DNA from 3 places in the Chromobacterium sp. CV08 genome. Region 2 is predicted to be linked to each of the others. Evidence: predicted binding sites of a transcription regulator. Region 2 holds the regulator's gene; each other region holds the start of a gene.
What was found. The regulator FNR, encoded in region 2, switches genes on or off when oxygen is low (the NO sensors DNR and NnrR bind a similar motif). The targets are predictions, from matches to a motif close to TTGATNNNNATCAA.

Region 1 (5,070 bases), 2.3 Mb from region 2:
CCGGCCAGGCCGAGGATGATGGCCTGGTCGGTGCAGTGGCCCTTGCCGGTCAACGCCAGCGAGCCGTAGCAGTCCACGTGGACGCGGTCGATCTGGTTGAATCTGCCGGTTTCCTTCAGGGCGCCGAGGAACTGGTGGCCGGCCTTCATCGGGCCGACGGTGTGGGAGCTGGACGGACCCACGCCGATTTTGTAGATGTCGGACATGCTGAACATGATGCTGCCTCTTTGATGCTGGTGCCGAAAGCAGACAGGCCGCGTTGGGCGGCCTGTCCGGTCACGATCAGACGATCAGATCGTAGAAGATGGCGGAGATGGCGATCAGGCCGATCAGCGTCACGAAGATATTGCTCGGTTGGCCGGCGTATTTCTTCATTGCCGGGATCTTCTTGATCGCGTACATCGGCATCAGGAACAGCAGCATCGCGATCACCGGACCACCCAGCGTTTCGATCATGCCGAGGATGGACGGGTTGAAGGTGGCCACGGCCCAGCAGGTCACGATCATGAACACGGCGGTATAGCGGTCAAGCTTGGCGGACGCGATGGTCTTGCCGTTCTGGCGCAGCTGCTTGATCACCAGGCCGTTGAAGCCTTCCTTGGCGCCCAGGTAGTGGCCCAGGAAGGATTTGCTGATGGCAACCATCGCGATGACGGGCGCCACCCATTCGATCACCGGGTTCTGGAAGTGGTTGGCCAGGTAGGACAGGATGGAGATGTTCTGGGCCTTGGCGGCGGCCAGATCGGCCGGGCTCAGGCTGAGCACGCAGCTGAACACGAAGAACATCACGGTCAGCACCATCATCATGTGGGCGCGGATCAAGACGCGGCTGGAGGCCGGCTCGGCGTCGTCGCCGTGCAGCTTGCGCTGGTCTACGGAGAAGGACGAGATGATGGGCGAGTGGTTGAACGAGAACACCATCACCGGGATGGCCAGCCACAGCGTCTTGTAGAAGGCGCCGCTGGACAGCGCGTCGCCGAGGCTGCCGGCGTGGTCGATGGCGGCGGTGCTCCATTGCGGGATCAGATACAGCGCCAGCAGCATCAGCACGATCACGAACGGATAGACCAGGATGCTCATCGCCTTGACGATGACCTGGCCGCCGAGCCGGACGATGGACATCAGGCCCAGGATCAGCGCCAGAGCGAACACGGCGCGCACGGCCAGGCTGGAGCCGACCTCTATGTGCAGCTGATGGTTCAGGAAGGACAGCACGGTGTTGGTGATGGCCACGCTGTACATCAGGAGGATCGGGTAGATGGCGAAGAAGTACAGCAGCGTGATCAGCTTGCCGGCGGAAGCGCCGAAGTGTTCTTCGACCACCTCGGTGATGTCGGCGCCTTCCTTGCTGCCGGACAGCACGAAGCGGGTCAGGCCGCGGTGGGCGAAGAAGGTCAGCGGCAGGGCCAGGACGGCCATCAGCATCAGAGGCCACAGGCCGCCGATGCCGGCGTTGATGGGCAGGAACAGGACGCCGGCGCCGATGGCGGTGCCGTACAGACCCAGCATCCAGACGGTGTCGTGCTTGGACCAGCCGGACGAGCCGGACCGGGGGGCGGTGGAGGCGATAGCTTGAGACATGGTGAAGTGCCTTTTCAAAACGGATGTTCGCAATTACCGGGTTCGTCATCCCGTTGCCGGGCCTGGTCGGCGCGCGGCGGGGGCTGGCGAGATAAGCGGCTAGCCGACCTTTATGCCTGTTGACAGGCTGAGGTTTGCGGCTTTGTTGCTGCCCATCGTAAGCGCTTTTGTTTTTTACAAGGAACACATTTAAGAACATCAGTTGATTCTAATCAAGATAAATTTGTCACCAAATGAACAAACGAACATGGCTTGACCTTTTTTATCATTCATTCCTAATAGTGCAAAAGCATGTTTTGGGTTTTAAATTCCTTGAAATAAAATATGGTGAAATTTAATTTCACTGATTTTGATTTCCAATCATGAAAATGGTTTTGAGGTGAGGTGCGAGCTTGGTGAAGTGGCTTATTGGCATGAATGTTGGTTTTGAGCGATTGCTCGAAATGAAAGTTGCGCGTTTCGAACGTGTCCGGATGCTTTGCTGCGAGGCTGTCGCATCGGTGGTGACGATGGCGATCGTAACGGGGTGGGCGGGATGCATTGATTTTTTCCTGTCTGTAACTGCTTGAAAATGCATTGAAAATCAGAAGAGGGATTCCGGCGGACTTTTGCCCGAAGGACAGGGCCGTCCGCGGCAGGTCGCAGCCTATCGTGCGTTTTCGTTTGTGATTTTGTTTGTTCGAATGCTGTGGTCTCTGCGGTTTTTTGACGGTAAAAATGTTCGATTTTGAAAATAAACAAATTTAAACGAACATTTTATGTTTCGATTGTGATGCTTTGCGATGGCGGCCGGTGCCGACCGGAGGCGCGGTGCAGCCATGGCGGGAAGGCGCCTGCCTGCAGGCGGGGCTTCGGCCGCGGCCATCTGCCGCGTTGCCAGGCTAGGCCTTGGCATCGCCGGAGCCTAGGCCCTCCGCCCAGCATCTGGCTGGCCGGGCTGCGATGCTCGCAAAAAGATCGTGAACAGGTTCTCTGCATGGGGAGGCGTCTGCGGGGGGCTTGGCGAGAAGGCTGCCGGGGCCTGTCTGGCCGGATGCGGGGCCGGGGGACGGATGGCCGCGCCGCCCAAGCGGGATGGGGTCGCCGGCCGCGATCCGCGCTTTATCCCGATTGGGAAGACGGACACCGCTTGATTGTTATCAAACACAATTGTACGAAATCGAACATAAAATTTTCGTCAATTGATTAAGTCATGCGAACGGCGGCGCGCCGTCCGTCCACCCGCCACGAAAGACAATGATATGAGCCATTCCTCCCCACTCGCCTATGTATTGGACGAGGCCGCCGGCAAGCAGCGGGTGCTGCTGTCCGAGCCGGGCCGCTATCTGCTCAGCGCCGGCATGGCCGGCGCGCTGATCGCCGCCGTGCTGGTCGTCAGCCTGAAGCTGGGCCAGGTGTTTTTCGCCGCCGGCGCGCCCGGCTACTACATCGCCACCGCCGGTTTCTTCGGCGTGGCCCTGGTCAGCATCATCGTCTGCAAGGTGGAGCTGTTCACCAGCAATGTGATGTACTTCACCGTCGGCCGCCTGGGCGGGCGCTGCCGCAGCTGCAATCTGCTGCGCAGCTGGGCGGTGGTGTATATCGGCAACCTGATCGGCGTGCTGCTGTTCGTCGCCGTGCTGGCCGGCGCCGGCGGCATGGGCGCGCTGCCCGCCGACCATCTGCTGTTCAATGTGGTGGAACACAAGGTGCGCGCGTCTTCGATGGAGATCTTCTGGAAGGGCGTGCTGTGCAACTGGGTGATCTGCCTGGCGGTGTGGGTGCCGATGCGCTTGTCCAGCGAGGCGGCGCGGCTGATCGTCATCATGTTGCTGGTATTCGTGTTCTTCTTCTCCGGCTTCGAGCACAGCATCGCCAATATGGCCTTCTTCGCGCTGGCCAGGATGCAGGGCATGACCGCGCTGGACTGGGGCGACATCCTGCACAATATGGTGCCGGCCACCTTGGGCAACATCGTCGGCGGCGCGGTCGGCGTCGGCCTGGTGGTGTTCCGGCTGGAACGCCACACGCTGCGGGCTGTCTGATCGCATAGAGGAATGCCTGGCCGGATGCGGCCGGAAAACTGCATGTGTATGTTCGATTTCGAATGTAGTCGGCGCGGTACATGGCGTACCACGCCGATTTTGCTATAAACCATTGAGAAAATAAGGATATTGAACGCATCCGGCATGTTGCGGTGCCAGATGGAAAACACGGCGAAAGCGGCGCGCCACTTGACTAAGATCAAGCGGAATTTTCGAATCCGAATGTACGATGTGTTCAATATCTAACACTTACTGGATTCAGCCAAGAAGGAGGCACCCGATGGACGCCATCAGTCAAAACGCTACCCAAGCCAACCCGTGGCGCGATTTCGCCGCAGGCGACTGGCAGAGCAAGGTCGATGTCCGCAACTTCATCCAGCTGAACTACCAGCCGTACGAAGGCGACGACAGCTTCCTGGCCGGCGCGACCGAGCGCACCAAGAAGCTGTGGGATACCCTGGGCGAGCTGCTGAAGCAGGAACGCGCCAAGGGCGTGCTGGACGTGTCCGCCGACCGCGGCTCCTCGATCACCGCGCACGACGCCGGCTACATCGATCAGGCCAATGAGGTGATTGTCGGCCTGCAGACCGACGCGCCGCTGAAGCGCGCCATCATGCCGAACGGCGGCCTGCGCATGGTCGAGAACGGCCTGGAGGCCTTCGGCTTCAAGCTGGATCCGGTGATCAAGGAAGTCTGGGAAAAGTATCGCAAGAGTCACAACCAGGGCGTGTTCGACGTCTACACCCCGGAAATCATGGCCTGCCGCAAGTCCGGCGTGATCACCGGCCTGCCCGACGCCTACGGCCGCGGCCGCATCATCGGCGACTACCGCCGCGTCGCCCTGTACGGCACCGACTTCCTGCGCGCCGAGCGCCAGCAAGTGTTCCACGAGCTGGACAACGCCACCTTCACCGACGAGGTGATGCGCCAGCGCGAAGAGCTGTCCGAACAATTCCGCGCGCTGGACGAACTGAAGCAGATGGCCGCGAAGTACGGCTACGACATCAGCCGCCCGGCCGCCAACGCCCGCGAAGCGGTGCAGTGGGTGTATTTCGCCTACCTGGCAGCCGTCAAGGAACAGAACGGCGCCGCGATGTCCTTCGGCCGCGTGTCCACCTTCCTGGACATCTACATCGAACGCGACATCGCCGCCGGCGTGCTGACCGAAGAGCAAGCCCAGGAAATGATAGACGACCTGGTGATCAAGCTGCGCATCGTCCGTTTCCTGCGCACGCCGGAATACGATCAGCTGTTCTCCGGCGACCCGACCTGGGTGACCGAATCCATCGGCGGCATGGGCGAAGACGGCCGCACCCTGGTGACCAAGAACAGCTTCCGCTTCCTGAACACCCTGTACAATCTGGGCCCGGCGCCGGAGCCGAACCTGACCGTGCTGTGGTCCACCCGCTTCCCGCAGGGCTTCAAGAACTTCTGCGCCAAGGTGTCCATCGATACCAGCGCGATC
Region 2 (5,070 bases):
CGGGTTCGAGGGCATGGTCGGCTTCGGCCTGAGAGGCGATGGCGTAGGCCTCGCCCAGATGGCTGATCAGCGTGGTCAGCTTGGCGGTGGCCGCGTCCATCAGGTAATAGGTGTCGATATCGGGGTCCAGCGTCAGATTGGAGTTGTCGCTGACGGCGCCGATCAGATTGTTCAGCTTGTCGCTGAGATTGCCGTAGACGGCTATCCATTGCGAAGGCTGGGCGGACTGGGTCGCTTTCAGCTTGTCCCAGGCGGCGGCGGCGTCCTTCCAGGCGGCGTCGCCGCCCAACTCGGCGCCGAGCTTGCCATTGACGTCCTGCAGCGCCTGCCATCGGCCCTGCAACTGCTGGACGGCGGACGGCAGTTCGCTTTTGGCCCGGGCTTCTCCCAGCGCCGCGCGGACCGCCAACTCCTGTCCCTGCTGGGCCTGCGCCAGCATCGCGGTCAGCGGCTGCATATAGGCGACGCCGACCCTTTCCTTGGCCGTGGACTCGATATTGTCCTGATTGCTGTGATACAGGCCGTACATCAGATAGAGCAGGGCGGCGGCGAAGACCAGGCCGATGACGGCGAAGCGTTTCGGATAGCTGAGGCGCTGCATCAGCCTGACGATGGGGGTGGACATGGGGCGGCTCCTTGCGAAAGCGGACTACCGCGCCTGCTTCTGCCCGGCACGCCTGCATACCCCTTTGTATAAGTGATTTTGCTTATCGCAAAGGGAAAAATAAGCACCACCTGTCTTAGGAGCCGGGGGCGGCGGGGGGCGGGGAGAGCCCCCGCCCGCGACAGGCTCAGATGGTCTTGGAGTAGCGGGCGCGGGTCTCGCGCTCGCGCAGGTGGCGGTCGAAAATCATCGCGATATTGCGGATCAGGAAGCGCCCCTTCGGCTCCACCATCAGGAAGTCGCCGTCGAAGGACAGCAGGCCCTGCTGCTGGAAATCGCGGATCTGTGGCATTTCCGCCGCAAAATACTGGGCGAAATTGATGCCGTGGACTTCTTCTATCGCTTCGACCGACAGCGAAAAGCGACACATCAGCCCCTGGATGACGGTGCGGCGCAGCACATCGTCGTTGTCCAGCTCCAGCCCGCGCGTCACCGGTAGCCGGCCCTGGTCCAGCGCGGCGTAATAGTCGTCGAGCGTCTTGTCGTTCTGGCTGTAACAGGACCCGACCTTGCCGATGGCCGAGACGCCGAAGCCGAGCATGTCGCAGTCGGCATGGGTGGAATAGCCCTGGAAATTGCGTTGCAGCCGGCCCTGGCGCAGCGCGACCGCCAACTCGTCGTCCGGCTTGGCGAAATGGTCCATGCCGATGAAGACATAGCCGGCGTCGGTCAGCATCCGTACCGCGTCCTGCAGGATGTCCAGCTTGACCGCCGGCGAAGGCAGTTCGGCCTCCATGATGCGCCGCTGCGGCATGAACACCGACGGCAGGTGGGCGTAGTTGTACAGGGCCAGCCGGTCGGGATCGAGCGCCAGGGCCTTTTCCAGCGTGTCGCGCATTGTCTCGCGGCTTTGCTGCGGCAGGCCGTAGATCAGGTCCAGGCTGACCGATTTCATGCCGGCCTCGCGACCGGCGTCTATCACCGCGCGGGTCTCGGCCTCGCTCTGGACGCGGTTGACGGCGCGCTGCACCTCGGCGTTGAAGTCCTGGACGCCGACGCTGATCCGGTTGAAGCCATATTCTGCCAGCTTGAACATTGTTTCACGTTTAACCTTGCGCGGATCGATCTCGATGGAATATTCTCCGTCGCTCAGGAATTCGAAGTGGCTTCCCAGGATGCCCATCAGACGCTCGAGCTGGGCATCGGACAGGAAGGTCGGTGTGCCGCCGCCGAAATGCAGCTGTATCACCTTTTCGCGGCAGCCCAGTTCCTCGGCCGTCAGGCGGATTTCCCGCTCCAGATAGTCGAGGTAGCGGTCGGCCAGGCTCTTGTTTTTGGTAATGATCTTGTTGCAGGCACAGTAATAACAAATTGTGTTGCAAAACGGTATATGAGCGTACAATGATAAAGGTTTGCGATTGGCTCCGATCCGGCGCTGGCGCAGACTGTGCTGGTAATTGTCAGCGGAAAAGCCCGGCGTGAAGCGGTCCGCGGTCGGGTAAGACGTGTATCTTGGTCCCGATCCGTCGAGGCGCTCGATCAGTTCCCGATCGAACTCGAAATGGGCGGGAGAAAATGGACGGGTGGTTTTCATGTCGTATTCGGATGGTAAAACTTCTGGTGGACTGGTAAATTTGCGGAAAACCTGCGAATTCCGTATTGACAAGGGTCAAGCTTCGACAGCTTGCGGCAAACACAGCATGTCTGAACAAAATCAAACTTCCCTGCACACACTGAAAATCTCCTGCTCCAGCTGCAGCCTCCGCGAGCTGTGCCTGCCTGTCGGGCTCAACCGCGAGGAGATGAGCCAGCTGGACACGGTGATCCGCCAGAGCCGCCGCCTGAAGCGCGGCGAGTACCTGTTCCGCAGCGGTGAGGGATTCAAGTCGCTGTACGCGGTGCGCACCGGCTTCTTCAAGACCTCGGTCGCCAGCCAGGACGGCCGCGAGCAGGTCACCGGCTTTTTGATGTCGGGCGAGCTGATGGGCCTGGACGGCATTTCCACCAGCAGCCACAGCTGCGACGCGATCGCGCTGGAGGACAGCGAGGTGTGCGAGCTGCCGTTCAGCCGGATGGAGACGCTGAGCCGCGACATTCCCAGCCTGCAGCACCATTTCTACCGGCTGATGAGCCGGGAGATCGTCCGGGACCAGAACGTGATGCTGCTGCTCGGCAATATGAAGGCGGAGGAGCGCATCGCCGCCTTCCTGCTGAATCTGTCGCAGCGGCTGTCGACCCGCGGTTTCGCCGCGAACGACTTCATCCTGCGCATGAGCCGCGAGGAGATAGGCAGCTTCCTCGGCCTGAAGCTGGAAACGGTCAGCCGCACGCTGTCGAAGTTCCAGCAGCAGGGCTGGATCACCGTCGACCACAAGCACATCCAGCTGGTGAAGTCGCAGGATCTGAAGAACCTGATTTCCGGCTGTCTGCACGCCAGCGGCCATTGAGCCGGGCGGGGCGCCGCATGACGAGGGCAGGCCGGGAGCCTGCCCTTTTTTATTGCCCGCCGGCGATGCGGGCGCGCAGTTCGGCCAGTCGCTGCGGGTCAGGCCAGCCTTCCGGCGTGACGAAGCCGCGGGCGGTCTCGCGCCAGCGGCCGCCGCCGTCCGGCTGCAACTCGGCCACCAGTTGCGGCGACCGGCTGCTCAGCAGCCGCTCGCGCAGCGCCGCCTCGTCCAGCGTGTCGGCCCGCGCCAGCGATGCCGGCGCCAGCCAGGACAGCCGCGGCAGCCAGGCCCAGCGCGAGTCGGCGTGGCGGCGGGGCCAGGCCCCGGCCAGCGGCGCATGCCAGCCGAGCAAGGCATCCGGCGCCAGCGGCGGCGGCAAGGCCCGCTGCTCCCGGCAGAAGATCCAGCCGCTCAGCCGGGCGCCGGCGCGGCAGCCGGCGAAGCCGTCCGGCAGCCGCGCGGCGGCGTCCGGATGGCGGCTCAAACGCAATTGTGTGGCAAGTTTGGTCGCTTTCAGCCGCCAGGCGTCGCGCAGGCTGGGACCGACCAGCGAGTCGGGGTCGGCGCCGAGCCGAAGATAGAATTTGCTGGCGGTTTCCAGATGCCAGGGCTCGCCGTCCAGCCAGAGCAGGAAGTCGAACTCGCCCACCGTGCGGCGCTCGCCGTTGATGACGTTCAGGTTTTCCGCGGCTAGGCGGATGTGCGGCGCCTGCCGGAACCAGAAGGAGAAAAGTCGTTCGGCATATCGTCCGAGCCGCTTGTCGTTGCCGCCGCCGGCGAGCCAGGCCAGCAGCGGGGCCGGGTCCCGCTCCAGCCGGCCGAGCAGTGCCGGGCCGTCGGCGCCCAGCAGGCGTTCCGGCGGCAGGTCTGCACCGCTATGCCACGGGGACGGGGAGCTCAGCAGAAAGGCGAGATCGCGCACCGATGGGTGCGCGCAGGGCGGATCGAAAGCGGTCTCAGTCGCCATCCCGTTTCAGGCTGCCGTCGGCGGCGCGCTGCACCTGCTTGAAGAAGCCGCGCAGGATGTCGATCTCCTCGCGCAAGACCCCGGCGCGGTTGAACAGCGCGCGCATCCTCCGCATCAGCCGCTCGCTGTTGCGGCGCTCGAAATAGCCGATGTCGTCCATCGCCTGTCCCAGGTGGCCGCACATGCCGTCTACCTCGCCCTGGGTCGCGGCCTCGCCGTCGGGCCGCAGGTATTCGACGTCGACGCCGGTGTGGCTGAACAGCTCGTAGGTCATCACTTGCACCGCCATCGCCAGGTTCAGCGAGAAGTAGTCCGGATTGCCCGGTATCGTCAGCAGCCGATTGCACTGTTCCACTTCTTCTATCGATAGGCCGAAGGTCTCGTTGCCGAACACCAGGGCCACCTGTTCGCCGTCGCGGGCGCGGGCGATCAGCTCCGGCGCGGTCTGGCGCGGCGTCGCCAGCGGCGTCGTCAGCTCGCGGCGGCGGCTGGTCAGCGCGCAGGCGACGGTGACGTCGTCCAGCGCCTCGGCCAGCGTCTGCACCACGACGGCGCGCTCCAGCAGATCGGCGGCGCCCGAGGCCAGCGTGGTGGCCTCGGCGTCGGGAAACGCTTTCGGTTCAACCAGGTAGAGCCGGCTCAATCCCATCGTTTTCATCGCGCGCGCGGCCGAGCCGATGTTGCCCGGATGGTTCGGTCTGGCCAGCACCACGCGGATGTTTTGCAGAAAATCAGGTACTTGGGGTTTATTCATTGGCGTTTTCACATTAAAATAGCGGGCAAATACCAAAAGCCCGCGCCCAGCGTCGGGTTTTTTTGTTCCTTAACCCAGATTGTTACCGGCGGGTGTCGCGTCATCGACGGACACCCGCCCATCGTTCAAGTGTAGAGGCCGTCAATGCATCCGATGCTCAATGTCGCGGTTAAAGCCGCCCGCCGCGCAGGCAATGTCATCCAGCGCGCGTCGCTTAACCTCGACGCCATCCGCGTAGAGAAGAAAAAGCACAACGACTTTGTGACCGAGGTGGACCGCGCCGCCGAAGACGCGATCA
Region 3 (5,070 bases), 2.0 Mb from region 2:
GTACCACAGCGCGAACTGCGACAGGTCGGCGTCGTTGGCGTCGGCCATCGCCGCGCGGAAATCGTCGCAGGTGACGGCCTGGCCGTCGTGGCGCTTGAAGTACAGGTCCATGCCCTTGCGGAAGCCGTCGCGGCCCAGCAGCGTCTCGTACATCCGCACCACTTCCGAACCCTTCTCGTACACGGTCATCGTGTAGAAGTTGTTCATCTCGATATAGCTGTCCGGGCGGATCGGGTGGGCGGTCGGGCCGGCGTCCTCGGGGAACTGCGCCATGCGCAGGCCCTTGACGTCCTCGATGCGCTTGACGGCGCGGCTGTAGATGTCGGCGCTGAATTCCTGGTCGCGGTAGACGGTCAGGCCTTCCTTCAGCGACAGCTGGAACCAGTCGCGGCAGGTCACGCGGTTGCCGGTCCAGTTGTGGAAGTATTCGTGGCCGATCACCGCCTCGATGTCCTCGAAGTCGGCGTCGGTGGCGGTGTCCTGGCGCGCCAGCACGTACTTGGTGTTGAAGATGTTGAGGCCCTTGTTCTCCATCGCGCCCATATTGAAGTCGCCGACGGCGACGATCATATAGATGTCGAGATCGTACTCCAGGCCGAAACGCTCCTCGTCCCACTTCATCGAGTGCTTGACCGACTCCATCGCGTGGGCGGTCTTGTCCTGGTCGGCCGGCTCGGTCCAGATCTCCAGGGCCACTTCACGGCCCCGCATGGTGACGAACTTGTCGCGCAGCGCCGTCAGCTTGCCGGCCACCAGCGCGAACAGATAGGACGGCTTGCGGTAGGGATCGACCCATTTGACCCAATGGCGCTTCTTGTCGACCATGCCCTCGCCGACCTTGTTGCCGTTGGACAGCAGCACCGGGTACTTCTGCTTGTCGGCCTTGATCGTCGTCGTGAACTTGGCCATCACGTCCGGACGGTCCAGGTAATAGGTGATCTTGCGGAAACCTTCCGGCTCGCACTGGGTGAACAGATTGCCGCCGGACGCGTACAGGCCCATCAGGCTGGTGTTGGCGGCAGGGTCGAGCTCGGTCTCCACTTCCAGGATGAAGCTGTCCGGCACCTGGCTCACCGTCAGCACGTCGTCGGCGAGGTGGTAGCGGGTCTCGTCCAGCCTCTCGCCGTCCAGCAGCACCGACACCAGCCTGGCGCTGCCGTCCAGCTTCAGATCGGCTTCGGCGGAACCGTCGTTGCGGGTCACCACCAGCCGCGACTGCACACGGGTGGACTCGTCCTCGATGTCGAACACCAGATCGACGCGGTCGATCAGGAAGGCCGGAGCCCGGTAATCGTTGCGGTATTTCACTTCTGGCTGCTGCGCCATGTATCCTCCTTGGGCCGGCGTCCCCGCCGGTCTCATTCATAGACAGCGCGGCGCCTGGTCGACGCCGCTTATTGTCGACATGCCGGCCGCTCTGTCAGCGGCCCGCAATCCATTTGCCGCCGCCGGCCTCCAGCTTCAGGCGGCAGGTGTCCTCGGTCGCCGCCTGGGGCGCGAGTTCGAAAGTCATCAGCTCGTCGCGGCGGAAAGCGTGCAGCTTGATCGTGTCGCCGGCCCGGAACCGGGCAAGCTGCTTGTCCAGATCGTAGGCGCGCAGCTTGTCCACCGCCACCACCACGTCGCCGCCGGACAGGCCGGCTGCCTGCGCGGCGCCGCCGTCCAGCACCTGGACCAGCCGGACGCCGGCGGCGTCGGGCGCGGTCCTGACGCCCAGCGTCAACGGCGCAGCCTTGCCGGCGAAGGCGTCGACGACTCCGCCGCGATCGGACGTGCCTTGCGCGGCTTCGAACTTCAGCTCCACGCCCTGGCTCTTCAGCAGCTCGGCCAACGGCAGGTCCTCGGTGCTGCGCAAGGCCAGATCGAAGAACGGTTTCAGCTTCAGCCCGGTGGTCTCGATCGCGACCTTCTCCCACTCGTCCTCTTCCAGACCCTTGCCGTCGGCCAGCCACTTGGCCCACAGCGCGCGCATCACGTCGTCCAGCGACTGCTTGCCCTTGCTGTCGCGGCGTATCGTCAGGTCCAGCGCCAGCGCCGCCAGCGAACCCTTGGTGTAGTAGCTGACTATGCTGTTCGGGCTGTTCTCGTCCTGGCGGTAGTACTTGGTCCAGGCCTCGAAGCTCGACTGCTCCAGCGTCTGCTTCAGGCGGCCCGCGCCGCGCTGCACGCCGGTGATGGTCTCGGCCAACAGGCCCAGATAGCGCTTCTCGTCTATCAGGCCGCAGCGGACCAGGCTCAGGTCGTCGTAATAGGAGGTGATGCCCTCGAAAGCCCACAGCAGCCGGGTCATCCCCTCCTGGTTCAGGTCGTACGGCGCGAACGCCGCCGGCTTCATCCGCTTGACGTTCCAGCTGTGGAAGTATTCGTGGCTGATCAGGCCCAAGAGCTTCAGATAGCCGTCGCCGATCTCTTCCGCGCCAGGCGCCGGCAGGTCGTCGCGGTTGGCCACCAGCGCCGTCGACGCCCGGTGCTCCAGGCCGCCGTAGATGTCCTTGCCGACGAAGAGCATGAACACGTAGCGATCGAACGGCGCCGGCTCGCCGAACAGCCGGATCTGGTATTCGCAGATTTTCTTGCAATCGTCGGCCAGCCGCTTCAGATCGGCCTGGAAACGGCCGGAGACGACGAACTCGTGCGGCACGCCGCAGGCCTTGAAGCTGACCTTGTGGAAATCGCCCAGTTCCACCGGATGGTCGATCAGCTCATCGTAGTCGGCGGCCCGGTAGAGGCCGAAGCCACTCTTCTTCTTGACGTCGACGGCCGGCAGGCTGGTCGCCACTTTCCAGTCGGCATAAGACTTGCCGTCCGGCGCCTGGATGTCGACGGTGCAGGACTCGTTCTCGTAGCCCTCGGCCGCCAGGAACACGCTGGTGCCGTTGAAAAAGCCCCGCTCGCCGTCCAGGTAGGCGCCGCGCACCGACAGGTCGAAGGCATAGACCTGGTAGCGCAGCGTCAGCTCGCCCTTGGCCGGCGCCGCCTGCCAGCGGTTCTTCTCCAGTTGCCTCAGCGGCACCGCCTTGCCGCCGGCCTCGGCGGCCAGGCTGACGATGTGCTTGGAAAATTCACGGATCATATAACTGCCGGGAATCCACGCCGGCAAAAAAAACACCTGGCCGTTCTTGGCCGGGTGCGTGACGGTGACGGTGACGTCGAACAGATGCGCCTGCGGCGAGGCCGGACGCAGCGTGTAATGTACGGGAGCGGAGTGGGTCATTATCAGCCTGCGAGCGTTGCAAAACCTGATGATTCTAGCATTGACGCGTATTTGGCGCCGTCATTTATGCCGTATTGATCCATGTCAATGAGTGGCGCCGACAGACCAATACAATTGCATGAGTGGCAATATGAACTGTTCACATCGCTACTCTTGAAACGACGCAGGAAAAGACATACCGGGACCGACCATGCCGATTATGCGTCTGGCTCGCACATTGCAATTGTTTTAGAATAACGGCATTGGTCAAGTGGAAATTTGGTGCTGTCGAAACGGCCTGCGAACTGCTAATACAGACATCAAAGCCTATCGATACAGGTCAAGCACCTGGTTCAACTTTGCAGATTCGGTTCCCCGCGGCTTGCCTCTAGCCTTCCTCCTCCAGATTGGGTTGCAGGCGCGAAGTTCAAGCCGCCATGGTTTGTCGTGTTCTGAAGTTAGCAACCTTGGAGATAACCTTAAATGGAAACGCAACCCACTTATAACTATAAGGTGGTGCGCCAATTTGCCATCATGACCGTAGTCTGGGGCATAGTCGGCATGCTGGTGGGCGTCATCATCGCGGCCCAGCTGGTCTGGCCCGAACTCAATTTCGGCCCGTGGTTCCACTTTGGCCGGCTGCGCCCGCTGCACACCAACGCCGTCATCTTCGCCTTCGGGGGCTGCGGCCTGTTCGCCACATCCTATTATGTCGTGCAGCGCACCTGTAACGTCCGCCTGATTTCCGACAAGCTTGCGGCCTTCACCTTCTGGGGCTGGCAGCTGGTCATCGTGCTGGCCGTGATCACCCTGCCGCTCGGCTACACCTTCGCCAAGGAGTACGCCGAACTCGAATGGCCGATCAAGCTGCTGATCGCCGTGGTATGGGTGGTGTACGCCGTGGTGTTCTTCGGCACCATCGCCATCCGCAAGGTCCAGCACATCTATGTGGCCAACTGGTTCTACGGCGCCTTCATCCTCGCGGTGGCGCTGCTGCACATCGTCAACTCCGCCTTCGTGCCGGTGACGCTGTGGAAGTCCTATTCGGTCTACGCCGGCGCCGTCGACGCGATGGTGCAATGGTGGTACGGCCACAACGCGGTGGGCTTCTTCCTGACCGCCGCCTTCCTCGGCATGATGTACTACTTCGTGCCCAAGCAGGCCGGCCGCCCGGTGTATTCCTACCGGCTGTCGGTGGTGCACTTCTGGGCGCTGATCTTCACTTATATGTGGGCCGGTCCCCACCACCTGCACTACACCGCGCTGCCTGACTGGACCCAGTCGGTCGGCATGGTGTTTTCGCTGGTGCTGCTGGCGCCGTCCTGGGGCGGCATGATCAACGGCATCATGACGCTGTCCGGCGCCTGGCACAAACTGCGCACCGACCCGGTGCTGAAGTTCCTGGTGGTGTCGCTGTCCTTCTACGGCATGTCGACGTTCGAAGGCCCGATGATGTCGATCAAGACCGTCAACGCCTTGTCGCACTACACCGACTGGACCATAGGCCACGTGCACTCCGGCGCGCTGGGCTGGGTGGGCTTCATCACCATAGGCTCGATGTACTACCTGATTCCGCGCCTGTTCGGCCGCGACGCCATGTTCAGCGTCAAGCTGATCGAGGCCCATTTCTGGCTCGCCACCGTCGGCGTCGTGCTCTACATCGCCGCGCTGTGGATTTCCGGCGTGACCCAGGGCCTGATGTGGCGCGCGCTGAATCCGGACGGCACGCTGACCTACGCCTTCGTCGAGGCGGTCAAGGCGACCTATCCGTACCACTTCGTGCGCTTCCTCGGCGGCACCCTGTACCTGTCCGGCATGCTGCTGATGGCCTACAACACCTTCCGCACGGTATCGGCCGGTCGGGCCGTCGATGCCAA

Region 1: WNM05_RS17550 (formate/nitrite transporter family protein) is a predicted target of FNR. The motif match lies at 2,711-2,724, and genes of this name have one in related genera.
Region 3: WNM05_RS18760 (M61 family metallopeptidase) is a predicted target of FNR. The motif match lies at 3,289-3,302, and genes of this name have one in related genera.

The regions. Positions count from the first base shown of each region.
Region 1 covers NZ_CP150453.1:3,857,666-3,862,735, reverse strand. Annotated here, with positions in the region: gene WNM05_RS17565 (L-serine ammonia-lyase) at 1-215, opposite strand, end outside; gene WNM05_RS17560 (HAAAP family serine/threonine permease) at 283-1,581, opposite strand; gene WNM05_RS17555 (hypothetical protein) at 1,922-2,122, opposite strand; gene WNM05_RS17550 (formate/nitrite transporter family protein) at 2,823-3,605, shown strand; gene pflB (formate C-acetyltransferase) at 3,886-5,070, shown strand, end outside.
Region 2 covers NZ_CP150453.1:1,283,147-1,288,216, forward strand. Annotated here, with positions in the region: gene WNM05_RS06035 (methyl-accepting chemotaxis protein) at 1-625, opposite strand, end outside; gene hemN (oxygen-independent coproporphyrinogen III oxidase) at 792-2,198, opposite strand; gene fnr (fumarate/nitrate reduction transcriptional regulator Fnr) at 2,305-3,051, shown strand; gene WNM05_RS06050 (DUF1853 family protein) at 3,101-4,018, opposite strand; gene WNM05_RS06055 (RNA methyltransferase) at 4,008-4,772, opposite strand; gene WNM05_RS06060 (inositol monophosphatase family protein) at 4,917-5,070, shown strand, end outside.
Region 3 covers NZ_CP150453.1:4,127,463-4,132,532, forward strand. Annotated here, with positions in the region: gene pepN (aminopeptidase N) at 1-1,326, opposite strand, end outside; gene WNM05_RS18760 (M61 family metallopeptidase) at 1,421-3,214, opposite strand; gene ccoN (cytochrome-c oxidase, cbb3-type subunit I) at 3,677-5,070, shown strand, end outside.